Regions from separate parts of the Pseudarthrobacter sp. KH_020_B genome, predicted to be linked through region 1. Evidence: riboswitches for the same ligand, from Rfam matches in the RefSeq annotation. Region 1 holds a riboswitch; the other holds the start of a gene.

The links. A riboswitch is a leader RNA that binds a small molecule or an ion and turns the genes downstream of it on or off. The one in region 1 is predicted to bind cyclic di-AMP.
Region 2: another riboswitch for cyclic di-AMP. It lies ahead of AC3IT0_RS03750 (aggregation-promoting factor C-terminal-like domain-containing protein); the one in region 1 lies ahead of AC3IT0_RS04555 (M23 family metallopeptidase).

What each region holds. Positions count from the first base shown of each region.
Region 1 is NZ_CM174506.1:950,294-960,348, reverse strand. Features, by position in the region: gene AC3IT0_RS04595 (alpha-mannosidase) at 1-1,057, opposite strand, end outside; gene fdhD (formate dehydrogenase accessory sulfurtransferase FdhD) at 1,198-2,145, opposite strand; gene AC3IT0_RS04585 (molybdopterin molybdotransferase MoeA) at 2,272-3,708, opposite strand; gene AC3IT0_RS04580 (DUF6457 domain-containing protein) at 3,674-3,967, opposite strand; gene mobA (molybdenum cofactor guanylyltransferase) at 3,964-4,689, opposite strand; gene AC3IT0_RS04570 (HNH endonuclease) at 4,762-5,262, opposite strand; gene AC3IT0_RS04565 (NlpC/P60 family protein) at 5,499-6,245, opposite strand; gene AC3IT0_RS04560 (C40 family peptidase) at 6,417-7,091, opposite strand; cyclic di-AMP (ydaO/yuaA leader) riboswitch at 7,162-7,325, opposite strand; gene AC3IT0_RS04555 (M23 family metallopeptidase) at 7,475-8,299, opposite strand; cyclic di-AMP (ydaO/yuaA leader) riboswitch at 8,303-8,522, opposite strand; gene AC3IT0_RS04550 (iron-dependent transcriptional repressor DtxR) at 8,698-9,393, opposite strand; gene serC (phosphoserine transaminase) at 9,671-10,055, shown strand, end outside.
Region 2 is NZ_CM174506.1:767,416-777,470, reverse strand. Features, by position in the region: gene AC3IT0_RS03765 (winged helix-turn-helix domain-containing protein) at 1-727, opposite strand, end outside; gene AC3IT0_RS03760 (response regulator transcription factor) at 1,348-2,088, shown strand; gene AC3IT0_RS03755 (HAMP domain-containing sensor histidine kinase) at 2,096-3,685, shown strand; cyclic di-AMP (ydaO/yuaA leader) riboswitch at 3,766-3,918, shown strand; gene AC3IT0_RS03750 (aggregation-promoting factor C-terminal-like domain-containing protein) at 3,924-4,682, shown strand; gene AC3IT0_RS03745 (HAD-IA family hydrolase) at 4,732-5,412, opposite strand; gene AC3IT0_RS03740 (VOC family protein) at 5,456-5,830, opposite strand; gene upp (uracil phosphoribosyltransferase) at 5,892-6,527, opposite strand; gene AC3IT0_RS03730 (phosphatase PAP2 family protein) at 6,540-7,331, opposite strand; gene AC3IT0_RS03725 (nucleoside deaminase) at 7,393-7,899, shown strand; gene AC3IT0_RS03720 (DNA glycosylase AlkZ-like family protein) at 7,927-9,225, opposite strand; gene AC3IT0_RS03715 (glycosyltransferase) at 9,229-10,055, opposite strand, start outside.

The DNA of each region.
Region 1 (10,055 bases):
GCCGGGCCATGGCCTCACCGCCGGGCATGTTGGTGTCCGACTCGACCCACATCCCGCCCACCGGGACGAACTGCCCGGCCTTGACCTTCTCCCGGATCCGGCCGAAAAGCTCCGGGTAGTACTCCTTCATCCAGGCCAGCTGCTGGGCTGACGAGCAGGAGAACACAAAGCCCGGATCCTCATCCATAAGCGCCACCACGTTGGAGAACGTCCGCGCACATTTGCGGATGGTTTCGCGCACCGGCCAGAGCCACGCGGAATCGATGTGGGCGTGGCCGGTAGCCACCAACTGGTGAGCGGAAGCGTAGGCGGGCCTGGACAGGACCTCGGCCAGGGCTGCCCGCCCGGCTGCGGCGGTGCCGGGGACGTCGTCGGGATCCATCTGGTCCATCATGCGCTCCAGCGCGCGGAGGATCTCATGGCGCCGCGGCTGCTCCGGGGGCAGTTCGTGCATCAGCCCGGCGAGCGTCCAGATGTCCTGCTGGAGTTCCCAGACCGTCTGGTTGAGTTCGGCGATGGCGATCCTGCCCAGCCGGTATTGCGGTGCCGTGCCTGCCGTTGCCTTGTCCCCGTACGGTGTGGCGGCGAAGGTCCAGCCCTGCGCCATGTCCGGGTTGGCGGCCGCTTCAACGTAAAAGTCGACGGACATGCCGCTGCCCAGGAGCTTCAGGGGAATGTACTGGTTCCGGGGCGAAATGGCCTTGATGATGGTGCCGTCGGGGCGCCAGGCGATTCCCTCGCACTGGAAGCCCGGGGCTTCGTTGATGAAGCCGAGATCCACCACGATTTCCACCGCGGTGTCAGGGCCGGTGCCCCACGCCTCCGGGACATCGCCCTGCAGGCGCAGCCACTTGGTTCCCCACGGGCGGCCCCAGGCAGCACCGTGTTCCTGCGGCGCGAAGTTATTCCGCAAGGCTTCCATCACGGACACAGGTTCGCCGGGCGCATCCCAGCTGCTCAGGTTCAGGGGAACGGTGCGGGCGTAAACGGCGGGAATGATCCGCTCGCGGACAAACCGGTCCAGGCGGACTTCGGTGATCCGGCGGTCGTCATGCAATGTAAACCCTCTTAGGTGCTTGAAACTGGAGTACTCGAATCCGGACCAAACGCGTCCAATCGATGGATAAAATCTACCGGCTAGTAGCTCAATAGCCAAGCGTCACCGGAAATCTTCACCCGAAGGTGCTCGCGCCGTTTTTATCCCGGCACTTTCGCGCATTCCTCCGCCGTGGCCTCCCCAAGAACCGGCGCGGGAACCTGCACGGCAACCGGCGCGGGAACCGGTGCCGCGGGCAGCGTGATCCTGCCCTGCCCGGCGTAGATATTCAGGCTGGTGCCCCGGCTGAAACCTGCCAGGGTCATGCCGCTGGCCTCCGCCAGCTCCACTGCCAGGCTCGACGGCGCGCTCACCGCCGCCAGCACGGGAATGCCCGCCAATGCTGCTTTCTGGACGAGTTCAAACGACGCGCGGCCCGAGACCTGAAGGACCAGCCCGGTCAGCGGAAGCAACCGCTCCCGCAGTGCCCAGCCCACCACCTTGTCCACGGCGTTGTGGCGTCCCACATCCTCGCGGAGGCACAAGAGCTGCACGCCGCCGTCGTCCGTTATGCGGAAGAGGCCCGCGGCGTGCACTCCGCCGGTGACGTCAAATACGTCCTGGGCTTCGCGGAGCCGCCCGGGCAGGGAAGCCAAAACGTCGGCCGGTACGGTCAACGGATCCGCCGCCGGGCTGAAATGGGAGGACTTGCGCACTGCCTCGATCGAGTCCGTGCCGCAGATACCGCAGGAACTTGAAGTGAAGACGTTCCGTCCCTTCGCCGGGAGTTCGACGTCGGGCCGCAGCTGGGCTTCCACCACATTGAAGGTCTGGACGCCGTTTTCGTCCTCGCCGGCGCAGAACCGCAGTGAAACCAGCTGCTCGGGAGCCCAGATGATCCCCTCGGACACCAGGAAGCCGGCCACCAGGTCAAAGTCGTCCCCGGGCGTCCGCATGGTCACTGAAAACGACAGCGCGCCGATCCGGATTTCCAGCGGCTCTTCGACAGCCAGGACGTCTTCGCGGTGGCGCACCGGGAACTCAAGGGCATTCGCCGAGCCATCCAGGACGTATTTGTGCACCTTGCGGCGCTGGGTCACCCGCCCCATCAGCCGCCTGCCCGACTGTTTCGCAGGACCCCGTGGACGTTCCGGACCTGCCGGTTGGGACTGTTCATAAGTCCATCATCGCACCACGGGCGGGCCTGCGGAGTCTGTGACCCCGCAGCACGGCGCCTACCCCAGCAGGGCACTCCAGTCCACCGGGCCGGCGGGCTTCGAAGCATCCTTGCCTGCCGCCCGGGTCGCTGCCTTGGCGGCGGGCCGGCCCTTGGGCTTGGTACCCGGCTGCTCAGGCATGGGCACCGGCGGCCCCCACGGCAAGGCGAACGCCGGGACGGGTTCGCCCAGCTGCACGCCATGCGGCGGAACAACCATCACCCCGTGCGCCGACGCCAGCCCGCGCATCATCCCGGGCCCCGTGTGCTTGGCCGGTGAGGCCATCCCGTACAGCAGGCGGAAGGGCATCAGCCTGGTCCGGCCCGGCTCCGGTTCGAGCGTGGTGCCGCACGGGACCTCCTGCACCGGCGGCATGGTGCCGTGGCCCAGCGCGGCCAGCAGCGGTTCGCCCACCGTGGACAATGCCATCATGGCGGCCAGGGGGTTCCCGGGGAGGCCAAGGACAAAGCGCCCGTCGGGGAGCTCGGCCAGGACAGCCGGGTGGCCGGGGCGCATGGCGATGCCATCGATCACCAGCCGGCCACCCAGTTCCGCCACCGCTCGGCGGAGGTGGTCGGTGTCCGAGCGGCCGGTGCCGCCGGTGGTGATTACGACGTCGGCCGGCAGCGCGGAGGGGTCCGGCACCTCGGGCGGGAGGTCGGCCAGGCCGTCGAGCCACTCCGCATAGGAGTCGCCGATCCGTTCCTGGCCGCCGTCGATGCCGCCGAGCATTTCCACAACGGCCGCGAGCTGCGGGCCGAAGGTGTCCCGGACCTGTCCGGGGACCGGCAACCCCTGGGCCACAACTTCGGAGCCGGTCAGCAGGAGTTTGACCACCGGCTTGCCCTGGACCAGCAGGTCATCATGACCGGCCAGGGCCGCGACCGCCAGGTGGGCCGGGTTCAGTGTTACGCCGGCCTTGACCAGCACCTCCCCCGCTTCAGCTTCCTCCCCCGCCTTGCGGATATGCTGCCCGTTCCCGGGTTCGCCGGGGCGGGCGGTGCCGCCGGTCATCAGCAGCGGCAGGCCGTCGTCGTCCGTTCCAAGCACGGCGCTTTCGCTGCGCAGGACCGCTTTGGCGCCGGGCGGGATCAGTCCGCCGGTGACAATGGGACTGGCCTGGTGCGGTGCCAGCCGCTGGCCAGCCTCCGCCACGATCCACGGGCCGCTGCCGTTGACGGCCCAGCCGTCCATCGCAGACGACGCATAGTGCGGCATGTCGTGCAGCGCGGTGATGTCCTCGGCCAGGACCCTGCCCAGGGTCTGGCCCAGGGGAACCCGGCCCGGCGGAATCGGCGTTGCGATGTCAAAGGCGGCTTTGCGAGCCTCGTCCCAGGTGTGGGCAAGGTGCTTTGCCGGGGCTGTCTCCTGCTGGGGGTTTTCGGATGCGTCGCCGGGAGCGGCGGTCACTGAACGGGAGTCATTCGACGGGGGTTCCGGCGGATTCCGCGTCATAGTCTGCGGCAAGGGTGCGGGCACGGTCCATGGCGGCGGTCATGGCAGCGGCGTTAGTGGCCTGTCCCGATCCCGCGGCCAGGCCGGCGGCGAAACCGGCAATAAAGGTGGTGAGCGGGGCGGCCGGGCGAACCACTGAGTGGGCTGCCACGCCGGCCAGCGACAGGATGGTGTTGACGTCGATCTGGACGTCCTCCAGTTCATACGCCTGGAGCAAGGCCCTGCACCACTCTTCCAGCGTCTCGTCCTGGCTTTTCACGCTCTGCCTCCCAATTCATCTGCGGCGGTGTTGCCCCGGAGCCCGGCTAGGGGATCCGGGCCGGCTACTCCAAGTGCGGCGGCATCGTCCCAGGTGTCCACGTCGGCCGTGGAGCCGGCCGGAACGGCGACAAGCTGCACGTCCAGACTAGCAAGGAGTGCCCTCACCGAACCGTTGATTAAGCGTCCTGTGCTTTCCAGTTCCGCCACGGAACGTTGTAGCGCGGCCGTGCTATAAAAACCGACCAGTGGCTGGCGGCGGCCATCGTCCGAGACCGCCACCACGCCGTCCGACTCCAAGCCTGCCGGCGTTCCGGCGGAGTGTTTCCCGGCGGCGGGGCCTCCTGAGCGCAACGCAGCCTTCAGCGCCGCCACCGCCTGCCCCACGTTGGGCATGTCGCAGGCCAGCACCAGCGTCAGACCGGGGCGGTTGCCGCCCGCAGCGGCCAGGGCTGCGAGCCCGGCCGCGATGGCGGCCGCCGGACCGCCAAACGGCGGTTCTTCGCGGCAGCGGAGAAACCCGGCAGGGACTTCCCCAGTAGGCACTTTCCCGGCCTCCGGACCAACCACGACGGCGGCCCGGGCTCCCCCGGCAGCGGTGGCGGAGCGGCGCAACAGGGAGTCGCCGTCGTACATCAGACTCTGCTTGGGCACACCACCGAGCCGCGACGAACGGCCGCCGGCGAGGATGACGGCATCGAAGTCGAGGGGGTCAGCGTCCACCCTCCTAGCTTAACCGCGCGGGCTCGAATACCGCGCGGGGCTGGACTTCAGGCGGCCGGTCAGACGGCCCGGTCAGGCGGCCCGTTCCGGCAGCAGGAAGGGATCCCAGGCCGGCGTGGGCTTCTCAAGTTCCTTGATCTGCCAGATGGTGCCATGCGGTGGTTCCGGGACAAACCTGAGCTTCCAGCCCATTTCAGCCGGCGTGTGGTCGCCCTTGGTGTTGTTGCACCGGAGGCACGCGGCCACCAGATTCTCCCAGGAGTCGGCGCCGCCACGTGATTTGGGCTGCACATGGTCGATCGTGTGGGCACCTTTGCCGCAATACGCGCACCGGTGACCGTCCCGCCGCAGGACTCCGCGGCGGCTGACTGCGGTCCCCTGGTTGTATCTGGGGCGGATGTAGCGGTTCAGGAGAATCACTGACGGCCGGCCCAGAATCTCCTGCGGTCCCACCACAGGATCATCGCCCTCGGCAATGACACTGGCCTTGCCCGTGAGCACAAGCACCAGCGCCCGGCGGAAGGTGACTACCGCCAGCGGTTCATATCCAGCATTCAGAACGAGAGTGCGCATGCACGTACCTCTTTGTGGCCGCACCCGTCAGGGGCACGAGGGCCGGCTGCCCCCGGCATATCCGGGCTATGGATCGACACCACAAGAGTAAACAAAGAATCCCGGGATCAACTAATCCCGGACGTGGCCGCGGTCACGTGTCGGGCCAGGCAGCCGTCCGGATCCGTGCAAAAAGCCCGCAGACAGCAAAGGACCCCCGCCGTGAGGCGAGGGTCCTTCGAAGGCTGAGTCAGCTGCTAGGACACGCGGATGAAGACCGGTCCTGAGCCAACGTTGGCGCTGAAGACAACGGTCTGGTTGCCGTTGTAGCCGCCGTGCACTGCCTGGCCGTTGCCGGCGTATACGGCAATGTGGGCCACGCCCGCGCCGCCGTCGGCGTAGTAGATCAGGTCGCCGGGCTGGGCCTCGGCGGCGCTCACGGTCTGTCCCAGGGACAGGTAGCCTGCAGGCCAGCCGTGGTAGTTGATGCCCACGGCGGCCAGGGCGTTGGTTACCAGCATGGTGCAGTCCTGCATAACACCCAGCTGGGCGTACGCGGCGGACAGGATGGCCTGGCCCTTGCCGCTGGCAGCAACCGGCGCCTTCGGAGCGGCCGCCGCTACGTTGACGGTGGCAGCGGCCTTGGCCGGAGCCGGAGCCGGAGCCGGAGCTTCAACAACAGGTGCGGGAGCCTCAACCGGAGCCGGCGTGGTGGTCACGGCGGGCTTCTCGTAGGAGATGGCAATAGTGGAAGCAGCCGAAATGATGGCGGGGGCGGAAACCTCAACCTCAAGGTTCGAAGCGGAAGCAGCTTCACGCTGGACGCCGGTGTCAGCGTTCGCAGCGATACCACTGGTCAGGACAAGGCCGGAAGCAGCAGCGATAACCGCTGCCTGACGGCCCACGCCGCCGGCGTTGTCGCCGACAGCCTTGGCAATGACAGCCAGCGAGTTGGTCTTGGCGACCTCGGCGCGGTGCCGTGCAACAGTTGCGCGTGTAGTCATTAATTTCTCTCTTTCGTTTTCCTCAGGACCGCGTGGGCAGCCCAAGGGCTTTGGACGCGCCGGCATCTTGGGGGTACGCCGGCACGCCCCGAACGGGGATTTAGCGAAGAGTTTCTCGCGAAGAAACGGTTCCGGCAGCACAGGGCTGCGGAACTGCTGGATTGGAGGAAACTACGGGGCCATCGTGAAGAACGATCCGCCGCCCGTGGATGCCACGGAGTGGAGCAGCGTGCCCTGGGACGGGTTCAGTGCGCTGATCATCATGCCGTTGCCGACGTAGATGCCAACGTGTGCGCCGCCATTCTGCATGACCAGGTCACCGGGAGCCGGTGTGGCGGTGGGCCGCATGGCGGTCCAGGCATTGGTGCGGGGAATGCTGATGCCGGCCTGGGCGTAGACCCACTGGGTGAAGCCGGAGCAGTCCCAGCCATTGGGAGTGGTGCCGCCCCAGAGGTAGGGGTGGCCGATACCGGTGTAGGCAAGTGCTGCCAGACCCGAAGCGGCAGCGGAGGAGACAGTGTCCGCGAGCTTGGAGGCCGCGGCCTCGGTTGCGGCAGCACCCTGGGCCCCGGTTTCGGAGGCCGTGGACTGCGCACGGACCGTCTCAACCTTCGGCGCCGGCGTCGTCTTGATAACGGGGCGTTCGAAGGAAACAGTAGCCGTGGGCGCGGCAGTTACGGCAAGTGCCGTCTGCGCGGAACCGGACTCGCTGGAGGCGGATACGCCGGCGGTGGTGTCCGCGGCGTTGGCCGGAAGCCCCATGCTCAGGATCAGACCTGATGCAGCTGCGATAACAGCAGCCTGGCGACCTACGGTCCCGGCGTTGGCACTGACGGCCTTGGACACGGAGCCCAAGGGGTTAGTGCGAACCGGTTGTGCGCGGTGACGCGCAGAAGTATGGCGTGAAGACACGAAGGTAGCCTCTCCCAATGCCTGCGAGGTGAGCTGTCGGATTCGGATGGGAGTCACCCGGCCGCGCTGCTTCACGGTGGAAGCTTTGCGACTTAACCCCAAGGCCTTCAAAATTCGAAGACCAAAATTGGTTCCCCCGCCCCTGCCAGACGATGTCATGCGAACGGACCTTGAGCGGTGGCAGAGCTAGGCAATCCACTCAAGAACGTCAACTTCGGAAAAGTTGACGCGCTTTAGACGTTACAGGAGTTCCGAGCCAATGTCACATTCAGGTCACGGCATGTCGCTGCGATTTGAGAGTTTGCCATCATTTTGAATCAGAGCCAGCCGGTGGGGTCAACGACTTCGCCGTTGATCTGGACCTCGAAGTGGAGGTGGCAGCCCGTGGAAGCGCCCGTGGTGCCGCTGAGGGCTACGACGTCGCCGCGGCTGACCGTCTGGCCTACCCTGACGCTGGCGGAGGAGAGGTGGTTGTACGTGGTTTCAAGGCCATTGCCGTGATCCACCACCACGCGGTTGCCGCCGCCGTACTGGTGCCAGCCCACGAAGGTCACGGTGCCGCTGGCAGCAGCCAGGACAGAGGTTCCGCACTGTGCCATGAAGTCCTGGCCACGGTGGAAGTCGCCGGAACCGCCGGTGATGGGGCTGATCCGGAATCCGAAGGGTGAGGCCGTAGCCAGCTGGGCCAGCGGCGAGCCGAGGCTTCCGGCAGAGGCGGCGCGGGTAATGGATCCCGCGGACTGGGCGCTCAGCAGCTGCTTCAGCTTGCCGTCGGGATCACCCTGGGTAACCACGGACGAGCGGCTGAAATCAATTTGGGCGGCGGCTTCGGCAGTAACTTCGGGCTGCGGAGCAGCGGAAACGGCTGACGCCGGCTGGCCGGGTGCCGGCGTGGCCATCACGGGGCCGGTCACAGGAACCGTCACGGTGAGTGCCAGGCCTGTGGCTGCCAAAGCGATGCCCGCCTTCTGGCCGAGGCCACTGGCGGCGGCGAAATCCGTCATCTGCCGGAATGGTCCCCGGCGGCGGCGTGCTTCCCGCTGTGGGTCGCGGGGCCTCTCCGCGGTGAAATCCTCGGCCACTCTGGGCGCCGAAGCGGGACCCACCGCGCGACGGCGGCCCCTGGAGTATTGCGTGGTCAAGAATGTTCCTCTCTGGATAGCCTGCGAAGTTAGCTGTCGGATTCGGGTCAGAGAGTTCAAAGACCCGGTCCGCCGTAACAAGCACTTTGGCGCAGAGATATCCCGTGAGGATCCTTCGCTGGAAGAGGCTTGCTGCTGACGGACTTCACCCCAAGGCAGTCTTGCGACTGCCGGTTGTGGTTCCCCCGCCTCTGCCAGTTGGTGACTCGTGCACCTGATCCGCTGGCAGAGCTCGGCTCCGGATCAGGTAACGCTTTTGTATCGACGCTGAGTTGCAACTATAGGTGATTAACTTGGACAGTAACAATTCCGTTATCTTTGCGGAACTGGCGTCACTGCGCTACGGCGCGGCACCACAAGGGGGCCGCCGTCCTGTTAGCGGGAGACTGCCGCCCCCGTCAGCGGACGGACACAAAGACGTGGGATGCCACTTCCGGGGGCAGCTCGAGCGCCCCTTCTATTCCCGGAACCCGCACCGAAATGTACTCCCCCACGCGCTCCAGGGACACCGAGGCACCGGGCCTGATCCCGCCTTCGTCCAGCTGGACCAGCAGCTCAGGTTCCACCTGGATGGGCTCAGCCAGCCGGCTGACTGTCACGCTCGACGCCGGCCCGTAGCCCTGCATCGCATCAAGGAGATTAATCACACCAGCGTCAGGGAGCGCAGGCGCGGGTCCGCCCAGGGCGGCCAGCCCGGGAATGGGGTTGCCGTACGGGGACTCGGTGGGATGGTTGAGCAATTCGTAGATGCGCTGCTCAACGCGTTCACTCATCACGTGTTCCCAGCGGCACGCTTCATCGTGGACGTAGGCCCAGTCCAGGCCAATCACATCCGCCAGAAGCCGTTCCGCCAACCGGTGCTTGCGCATCACTTCCGTGGCGCGTTTCCGTCCGGCTTCGGTCAGCTCCAGGTGACGGTCTCCGGAGACCACCACCAGTCCGTCGCGTTCCATCCGGCCGATGGTTTGGGACACCGTGGGCCCGGAATGCCTCAGCCGTTCGGCGATGCGTGCGCGAAGAGCAACGATGTTCTCTTCTTCAAGCTCCAAAATGGTCCGAAGATACATCTCCGTAGTATCGATCAGATCCGTCATCCAGCTCAGCTCCTCGAGCGCAGTACCTTGCGTTGTCCCACCGTATCGCGTCCCGCGCAGCGGCGAGGTCCGCTAAAAAGCTTAGCCTATTTTGAATTTGTCTGGATAATCCCCGGGCGGGGACAAATGGTCTCATTGGCCGGACTTATGACGGCGCCGGTTCCCGCCCAATCGAGGGTTCGGGCAGAATAAAGGAGGTCCTTATGCAGTCACCGCCGACTACCGGCCACCCCACCGTCCGGACGTGAGCCACGTCCATGCCGAAATTGGAGCCCCCGTGAGCGAAACCAGCATCACTATTCCTGCCGAACTCCTGCCAAAGGATGGACGGTTCGGCGCAGGACCGTCCAAGGTCCGGCCGGAGCAGCTCGAAGCACTCTCGGCGGCGTCCAGGACCATCCTGGGCACCTCCCACCGCCAGGCTCCGGTCAAGAACCTCGTAGGCTCCGTCCGTGACGGCCTCAGCCAGTTCTTCCGGGCCCCCGAGGGCTATGAAGTGGTCCTCGGCGTCGGCGGCTCCACCGCTTTCTGGGACGTCGCCAGCTTCGGCCTGGTGGAGAAGAAGGCCCAGCACCTGTCGTTCGGCGAGTTCGGCTCCAAGTTCGCCTCAGCCACCAACAAGGCCCCGTTCCTGGACGCCTCCTCCATCATCAAGTCCGAGC
Region 2 (10,055 bases), 180 kb from region 1:
TGGTGCGCTCGTTGGGGACTTCCTCGGCGTTGCGCCACAGGCCCTCAAGCAGTTCGTCGCGGCCCACTGTGCGGGTGCCGTTTTCCACGAGGTAGTTCAGGAGTTCGAATTCCTTGAAGGTCAAGTTCAGGGATTCGCCGTCCAGGTGGACTTCGCGGCGGGCAAGGTCGATCAGGACGCCGGACGGGCGCGGGTCCTGGGGCTGCAGCCGCGCAGTCTCGGTGCGCTTCTGCGCGTTCACGGTGGGGTCACCAAAGGTGGAACGGACGACGTCGAGCGCGGAACCGGGGGTGCCGGCCGGGGCCACGGCCACGGCTGCGTAGCTTTCGGCACCGGTCACGAGCGACTGTGCGTAAGCGCGGATCTCCTGGGCAAGTTTGGCAATGGAGGTTCCGGCAGCCGCTGCGGTCTCCTCGTCGATGCCCATGTACACGACAAATCCACGGGCCACGGTGTCATTGGCGACCGGGCGGACGGTGTTGGGTCCCGCGATGACCGGAGTGGGCGCAGTCAGCGGCGCGGCTTCGGCGGGCTGGACGGCGCGGAGCTGGCCGTAGGAATTGGGGTTGTAGCCCTGGGGTGTGTAGCCGGGGGCCGGAAAGCTGGCGCCAGGGGCGGCCGGGGCGAATGCCGGTCGGGCACCGAATCCCTGGCGGAGGCCGGAAGCCTGGCCGGCCTTGCCTGCGTTACGGACGGAGATGTGGACGTATCCAGATGCAACTGACATGAATGCTTACCTCAATGTGAATGGCCGTCATCGCGGCTCGAATGCTGGTTGTCCCCGCAATGAAATCTGGGGATGGCGCCCTACGCTGGGCTGGGGGGCGAATGCCTAAGAACTTCGTGGGGTCTGAAGGTCAGGCGTGCATTCGGCAACAGCGCATGTCGGCAGCAGCGGGTGTGCTGGGCCAATATTCTGCGGCTGCAGGTGCTGTTGAGTTCTTGTTCACAATTGAAAGTGTGCAACGTAACAATGAAAACTTGCAAGTAACAAAGGGCGCTTTGTTCCGCATACTGAGACAAAATACGGATTTGTGTTGCAGATCACCATTCTGAAATGGCAAGAAAACTGCAGTTGTTGCCCGCGAAGGGCGCACGAATGGCCCTACATGGCGAACAATCTTCACCCAATCGCGCTTCTAAGCCGGAAGAATTCACCGTGCAATGGCTTGCCGGAATTGCCCGTTGCCTTTCGGCGTCTGTCCAACGGAAACGGCTCCCGCCGGCGAATTATCGGCGTTCCGCCCGGCCACCCAGATCGCCCATCCAGCTCGCTAGGCTGGGATTCACAGCGTGCGCACAGGAACCCCATAGCGCGGGCTAACCGAATGATCGGAGAGTTGTCCCATGGCCACTTCGCACTCCATGACCAACAACCTTCCGCAACTGACCCACCCGGACGGCTCCCCCATCCGCGCCCTGGTGGTTGACGACGAACCCAGCCTCTCCGAACTCATGAGCATGGGGCTGCGCATGGCCGGATGGTCCGTTGGCGTGGCTTCGGACGGCCCGGAGGCCATCAAGCTTGCCAAGGAGTTCCGCCCGGACGTCCTGGTGCTGGACGTGATGCTCCCAGGGTTCGACGGCGTTGAGCTGCTGGGCAGGATCCGCGCCTTCGCGCCGGAGGTACCTGCGCTTTTCCTGACCGCCAAGGACGCCGTCCAGGACAGGATCGTGGGCCTGGCGGCCGGCGGGGACGACTACGTGACCAAGCCCTTCAGCATGGAGGAGGTCCTGCTGCGGCTGCACCGCCTGGTCCAGCGGTCCGGCGTTGCCGCAATGGACACCGCCGAACTTGTGGTGGGTGATCTTGTCCTGAACATCGACACCCGCGAAGTGACCCGGGCAGGCGACGACCTCCAGCTCACCGCCACCCAGTTCGAGCTGCTCCGGTACCTCATGGAGAACCCCAAACGCGTGATCAGCAAGGCCCAGATCCTGGACCGCGTCTGGAACTATGACTTCGGCGGTCAGGCCAACATCGTGGAGCTCTACATTTCCTACCTGCGCAAGAAGGTGGATGCAGTGCACCCGCCCATGATCCATACCGTGCGGGGCGCCGGCTACGTCATCAAGCCGACCGAGTAACCCCTCCATGTCCACGCCGCAAGCATCCTCGCCGCGAGCAACGCCAGCACCAGCCCGGAGCTGGCTGAAACCGGATACGTGGCATCTGCGCACGCGCCTGATCCTGTTGACCATGGCCCTGCTGGTGGCCATCTGCGGCGCCGTGGGGCTGTTCAGCTACGCCTCCATGGACTCCTTCCTCACCGGCCAGCTGGATGGGCAGCTGAGCCAGGCCGCCAAACGCTCGAACGATCCGGGCCGCCCACCCTTGGGCGGCTTCAACGGCAGGCCCGATCCCCTGGACTCACGCGGGCAAAGTGTAGGAACGCTGAATGCGCGGATCCTGAACGGCCAGATCCCCAGCGGCGGCTTCCTGGACTCGGACACCACCCGCCTCGCCCTCGACACCGAAGACAAGCAGACCCTGCTGGCGCTGACGCAGAACAGCACCCCTGTGAACCGCTCGCTATCCAACGGGGATTACCGGATTGTGGCCGTGGAAACCGGTTACGGCGATGTCCTTGTCACGGGCCTCCCGCTCGCCGCCAAGGAGAGCACGCTGGCGTCGCTGGTGTGGACTTTTGTGTTCGTTTCCCTCGGCGGCCTGGCGCTGATCGGACTGGCAGGAACCGTGCTGATCCGACGCACCATGAAGCCGCTGGAGCAGCTTTCCGAGGTTGCTACCCGGGTGGCCCGGCTCCCGCTGGATGCGGGCGAGGTGGCACTTGCGGTGCGCGTCCCGCCGTCGAACTCCAACCCCGGAACCGAAGTGGGCAGCGTAGGGCACGCCCTCAATCTGATGCTGGACAACGTCGCCAACGCACTTGAGGCGCGGCAGCGGAGCGAGACCAAGGTTCGGCAGTTCGTTGCCGACGCGTCCCATGAACTCCGCACCCCGCTGACCGCCATCCGCGGGTATACGGAGCTGATGCGGATGACCGAGGACTTCACCCCGGACGGCCGGAAATCCCTTGGCCGCGTCCAGAGCCAGTCCGAACGCATGACCACCCTGGTGGAGGATCTGCTCCTGCTGGCCCGGCTCGATGAGGGGCAGCCCCTGAAGCTCAGCGAAGTTGACCTCACACAACTTGTGATCGAGACCGTCAGTGACGAGAAAGTCATTGCCCCGGACCACCACTGGCGCCTTGAACTGCCTGACGAGCCGCTCGCCGTCACCGGTGATGCGTCCCAACTGCGTCAGGTGCTGGTCAACCTGCTGTCCAACGCGCGCAAGCACACGCCGCCCGGGACCACCGTGGTCACCGCTGTCAGGAAGGCTGCCGATGGCGGCGCGGCGGTGACGGTAACGGACGACGGCGGCGGCATCCCTGCGGAGTTCGTGGACCATGTTTTCTCCCGGTTTGCCCGCGCAGACGCGGCCCGCAAGGGTACGGCACCTGCCTCGGGCGCCGGGGCGTCGGAAGGCACCAGCGGCCTGGGCCTGTCCATTGTCCAGTCGATCATGGAGGCCCACGGCGGGAGCGTGGAAGTGACATCGCGGGGCGGGCGGACGGCGTGTCGCCTTGCTTTTCCCCGCCGGCGTCCTGGCGCGGACAGCCGACGCCCGAGCGCAGCAAGGCGACACACCGCCGTCGTGACTCCTGTTACCAAAATGTGACTTCAGCGTCGAGCTCCTGTAGCGTCGTTGAGGTGCGGTTCCCTTTTGGGCCGCATATCCGGATGACGCCAAGCTCTGCCGCTTCCCGGATTCCGTTTTCAGAGGCAGAGGCGGGGGACCCACCGTCCCGGGCACCAAGTGTCCTTTGGGGTTAAGCCAACACGTGATTGTGCCGTGTGGCCGGATGCCCTCATCCGAACCCGACAGCTAACTCCGCAGGTGTGAGAGGCGATCCATCATGTCTGAATTCAAGGTAGAACCGCGCCCGCAGGGCGACACAAAGTCCGACAGCCGCCGCAAGCAGTCCCGCTTCGGTGCAGCTATGTCCCCGCTGTCCAAGGCGGCCCGGATTCCCTCCGTGGGCCAGCGCGTCGCGGTGTTCGCCACCGCGTGCGCCCTGTTGGTCGGAGTCAGCGCCGCAGCACACGCTTCCGAGTCGGCCTCGCTTGCAGCCAGCGCCAACCAGGCCGCCGAAGAAGAGCGCGCCCAAGCGAACCTCAGCTTCGAAGCAGCCGAGATTCAGGCCCCGGCCACCCCGGAAGCTCCGCCGGCCGAGATCAACGTGGCGCCCCAGGCTGCCGACCCGGCACCTGCCCCTGCACCGGAGGCCGCACCGGCTCCGGCTCCCGAGCCGGCTCCTGCCCCTGCCCCGGCTCCCGAGCCGGTTCCTGCCCCTGTTGTGGCGATCAATGACCCCGCAGGAGCCCAGGCCTACGCCGCCGGCCGGCTGGCGACCTATGGCTGGTCCGCTGACCAGATGCAGTGCCTGCAGACGCTGTGGACCAAGGAATCCGATTGGACCACCACGGCCACCAACCCCAGCAGCGGCGCGTACGGCATCGTCCAGTCGTTGCCCGCCGAGAAGATGGCGAGCGCCGGCGCGGACTACGTCACCAACTACCGCACGCAGATCAACTGGGGCCTGAACTACATCCAGGAGCGCTACCAGTCACCGTGCGGTGCGCTGAACTTCCACCTGTCGAACAACTGGTACTAAGCCGACTTCGCTGAGCGGCGCCGGCAGTTCACGAAGGTGATCCGCCGGCTCAAAACCGGAAAGAAATGATCTGCCGTCCCCCAGCGTCCGTTTCCACGGAGGCGGAAACGGCACTGTAATCCGGGATGTGGAGCACGCCTTCCGGCAACTCGCCCGTATTGGGACCCACGGCCACCGTCCGGATACCTGCGGCAACACCTGCGGCGATTCCTGCGGGCGCGTCCTCGAACACCACGGCGTCCTCCGGTTTCACGCCCAGCAGGCTGGCTGCCATCAAATAGCCTTCCGGGTGCGGTTTGCCCCGCGTGACCCGGTCCGCCGTCACGGCCGTAGCCGGCATCGCCAGTCCGGCGGCGTCCATACGGATGTCCGCGAGAGTCCTGTCCGCTGAGGTCACCAGCGCCACTGCCTGGGCCGGGAGGCTGCGAAGCAGGTCGGCAGCCCCCGGCAGCGCGACGATACCCGCAGTCCGCACCCTTTCCATCGCCCCGAGTTCCTCAGTGAGCGCCACGACGTCGGCCCCCTCCGGCGCGAACCGGCGTACGGTATCGACAGCCTGGACGCCGTGCGAAGTGCGCAGGATTTCGGCGATGTCCAAGCCGTACCGGGCAGCGAATTCTCCCCAGACCTCCTCCACTACTGCCGTGGAGTCCACCAGCGTGCCGTCCATATCGAAAAGGACGGCCCGGCAGGTCAGTGTTCGCGTGGCGGCAGGTGCGGCAATGTTCATGCTGCCTATTTTGCCTTAGGCGGCACGACCCGGCGTCACAGTCTTAGGCGGCACGACCCGGGATGTACTGCACCGCCCATTTGTTGCCATCGGGATCGGCGAAATAGACGAAGTGCCCCCAGTCCTGGATGTCTATGTCGCTGACCTCCACACCGTTGCTCTTGAGGTGGGCGTGGGCAGCCTGGATGTCGCTGACCACCATCTGCAGGCTTGGGGCCGTACCCGGAGGGGCGTCATTGAGACCCTCGCCAATACAGATGGAGCAGGCGGATCCCGGCGGGGTCAGCTGGACGAAGCGGATGCCATCCATGGGCCGCTCGTCGAAATCCGGGTTGAATCCAACCTTGTTGACGTAGAAATCCTTGGCACGGTCAACGTCGGATACGGGCACAAAAACGAGTTCAAGTTTCCAGTCCATGCGCCACAGGCTAACGGCGGCGGCAGGAAAGCGGAAGGCTTGTTTCTGGAGCAGCCCTGTCCTAGCCGGCGATGCCGTACAGGCGGTCTCCGGCGTCGCCCAGCCCGGGAACGATGTAGGATTTCTCGTCGAGCCGTTCGTCAATGGAAGCCAGCACGATGGTGACGTTGGCCTCGGCAAGTTCCTCTTGGAGCTTGGCCAGGCCTTCCGGCGCGGCCAGGAGGCAAATGCACGTGACGTCGGAGGCGCCGCGCTTAAACAGGAACTTAATGGCTTCGCGCAAAGTTCCGCCCGTAGCAAGCATGGGGTCCAGCACAAAGATCTGCCGGTCCGTCAGGTCCTCCGGGAGCCGCTCCGCGTAGGTGATGATGTCCAGGGTTTCTTCGTCGCGGGCCATGCCCAGGAAGCCCACTTCAGCGGTGGGGACCAGCTTGGTCATGCCCTCAAGCATGCCGAGCCCGGCGCGCAGGATGGGGACCACCAGAGGTGTGGGCTTGGTGAAGGCGGTGCCCACTGTGGTGCTAACGGGCGTCTCGATGGTGACCGGCTGGGTGCGGACCTCGCGGGTGGCTTCGTAGGCCAGGAGAGTCACCAGCTCTTCCGTCAGCTGCCGAAAGACAGGTGACGGAGTCTTCTTGTCCCGCAGGACGGTGAGCTTATGGGCGACCAGCGGGTGGTCCACAACGAGAGTGCGCATGCGTCAAAACTATCACCCGGCACTCCCGCCACTGGGTCCGGCCATGCCCTTGTCCTGGACCACATCCCGCACCAGGGGCCGGTCGAACGTGGGGGCCGGGCCGTCATGATCGCGCCGCCTGATGAAATGGAAGAGCCTGTGCGCCAGGATCACGATGCCCAGCCAGGCCAGGCCAAGCAGCCAGGCGGCAATGACGTCGGTGAGCCAGTGGTGCCCCAGGAACACCCGGCTGAGCCCCATGCCGACGATAAACAGTGTGCCGGCTGCGATCAGGGACACCCGGACCAGGGTCTTCTGGTACTGAATGCAAGCCAGATAGATCACCAGTCCGATCACCACCGTGGTGTTCAGCGTGTGGCCGCTGGGAAAGGACGGTGACGTCTCATACGGCGGCACGGCGTTCGAGTGGTCCGGCCGTGTACGGCCCACAAGCTTCTTCCCGAGGGTGGTGGCGGTGATGGCGAAGGCTGCGGCACCGCCTATCAGGACGATGGGCCGCCAGGTCCGTCCGACAAATGTGAGCCAGGCGGTCAGGATACTGGCGAGGATTGGCATTCCGACGCCTCCGCCGATGTTCGTAAAGCCGGTCACCGCCGAGTCCAGCACTGGATTCCGCAGGTCTTCGGCATACCTGAGGGTTGGCTTGTCCAAGTTCGCCAGGCCGGCGTCGTCCACCACATCGTTATAGACCTCGGCACCCAGAAGGGCCAGGGTCACCGTGATTATGCCGCCGATCAGGATGGTGATGGCCAGCGCGGCATACGGCTTGAACCATGTCCTCAACCGCTCTGCGAGGGTGTCCACGAGTTCCTCCTGGCGTCACTGAATAGCAAGGATGGATATCCTTCGAAACTATCATTGAGCCATGGTCCCCGGCGAAAAGAAATACAGCGAGTGGATGGGCCTTGCCCTGGACGAAGCACGGCGCGCACTGGCCACCGAGGACGTGCCCATCGGCGCGGTGGTAATTGGGCCCGACGGCGCCGTGCTGGGCTCCGGACGGAACCAGCGGGAAGAGCTGGGAGACCCCACTGCCCACGCCGAGATAGTGGCCATCCGCCAGGCTGCGGACCGGTTGCGTGCCTTGTCCAGGCTCGACGGCGGCACCGGGGATGGCTGGCGGCTGGCGGACTGCACGCTCGTTGTGACTCTGGAGCCGTGCGCCATGTGCGCCGGCGCGGTGGTGCTGGCCAGGATTCCCCGCGTGGTCTTCGGCGCCTGGGACGAGAAAGCCGGAGCGGCGGGCTCGGTGTTCGATGTCCTCCGCGAGCGCCGGCTCAACCACTGGGTTGAGGTGTACGGCGGTGTCAGGGAAGAGGAGTGCGGGGCGGTCCTCAGGGACTTTTTCGCGGCACACCGCAGCGGGCTGTAACGCGGCTCAGACCGCCTGCCATGCGTCTCAGCTGGCGGCATTCAGGGCGTCGATCCTGTCCTGGCGCGAGGCCGGTGAGTCCAGGCTGAACGAGCGGAAGTCGCCCAGTTCGTCCCGGATCCAGGCCTCTACCTCGGCGATGCGTTGGGACACCGCGGGCGTGGCCCCGTCAAAGAGCCAATGGGCAATCCGCGATTTCGCGGGATCGTATTGCCACAGCCCGATGATCCGGCCGCGGTCGAAGATGGGATGGTCCGGCAGGTCAGCCTGCAAGGCCAACGTGGACCCCAGGACTTGCTTTCCCTTGTCCTGTTCGGCAAACAGGTCCCCTGAGTTCCGGCGGAGCAGGACCAAAGAGTCCGTGCCGGCCAGCAGCTGAATCTGTTCCTCCGCGGGCGCCTCGAACGACGCAAGGCGCCCGACGTCGTCGGGCATCATCCACAGCACCTCACCGTTGGCGGTGGGAACCTCCACCGCCCCAATGGCGGCCAACGCCGCTTTGGTGTGGGCCAGGGTGAACCCGGTGAACCATTGCGACTGCTTGACCGTGGCGCCGCCAGTCCAGCCGAGATAGCGCTGCAGGAGGAGGCTGCGGGCGGCGTCGTCGTCCATCGCGGTGGGCGGCAGCCCCCACAGTGTGTAGGCGTAGCGTTGCTGATCCAGCCGGCCGTTGGCGGGGACGCGCCGGATCCGGCCGTCCGCCTGGAGGAGGCCCAACGCCGTCGGCAACGTGGTGGCGGCGCCCTTCTTCTTGCCCTCTTCGCCGAGGTTCCTGACAGAATCGCCCAGCAGGTCCTTGAGCTGCTTGGGGTCCAGCGGGCTGCCGGCTTCGGCCAGAGCGTGGAGGATTTCCTCCTCCAGCAGCGTGATCTCGCCGCGCTCGACGCCCATCCTCGCCAGAACACGGAACGGTGCCACGGCGGCGTCCCGGCCGATCTGGAGGCCCCACGCAAAGTCGTCCTGTCCCAGCACATAGGTGCAGCCGCGGGCGGTGGGCAGCTCGTGGATTTTCAGGGACAGGACGTCGGCATCCGCCTGCGCGCGGCTTGTGCCGGCGCGCGCAAAGAGTGTGAGGTACGGGTTGGCGCCGCCGACGGAACGGGCCCAGCCTGCTCTGCTGAACACGCTGGCGGCGTCCGCGCCGTTCAGTGTGCCGTCGAGGCCCTGCCTGTGCCAGGCCCATGCCCTGAGGAGTTCTGGGGTGAGCGCCTGCGGATCCGGGGCATCTTGGCTCAGGGCTTGCGGGGTCACGGCTTGTGCGATCACGGCTTGTGGGACCACGGCTTGTGGGATAAAGACGCTGGCGGAGGTCGGGTGCGAGGTCATGGCTTATTGTCCACCTGCCTTCCCCGCGGCGGTAGGCGCTTCTTCAGGAGACGTTCCTTTGGAACGCGATTCTTGCGCAGGCACGCCGAGGATCTCCAGGACGTTCCGGGCGGTGGAGTCCCAGCCGGGCAACTGTTCCCGCGCAGCCAAGGCAGCCGCACGCCAGCCGGCGCGGAGGTTTCCGTCCTCCAGCCACTGCCGGATCACGGCAGCCAGCACGTCCGGGCGGTGGTCTTCGGGTCCGCTGCCTTCGGGTCCGCTGTCTTCGAGTCCGCTGCCTTCGAGTCCGCTGTCTCGAGGTGCGTCGCCCTCAGGTTCGGCGAGCCCGACGGCGGCGCCCGGCACCGCATACGCCGCGCCATCGCGCTCACCATCACCTTCGCTGTCCAGTCTGCTGTCCAGTCTGCCTGCGAGACTGGCGGCCAGTTTTCCGGCCAGTCCCAACGCGTCCACGGCGCCGGTTCCCTCCCGCACGATGACAGGGATGCCGTGGGCCAGCGATTCCGTCACCACAAGTCCAAAGGCTTCGGCCCGGGACACAAGCAGGCTCAGGTCCGTCCGGTTCCATTCGTCCGCCAGGGCTTTCCCGGCGAGCTGGCCGGTCATGCGCACCCGGTCCTCCATTCCATGGGAGGCAATGGCTGCCCGGACCTGCGCCGCGTAGACGGGGTCGGCGTCGTCCGTTCCCACCAGGGACGCTGTCCAGGCGAGGTCCTGGAGCCTGGCCAGCGCCGCCACGGTCAGCAGCTGGTCCTTGTTGGCCAGCAGCGCGGCCACCGCAATGATGTGGGGCGGAGCCGAACCCGGCGCCACCGGTGCAGGGTCAGTCC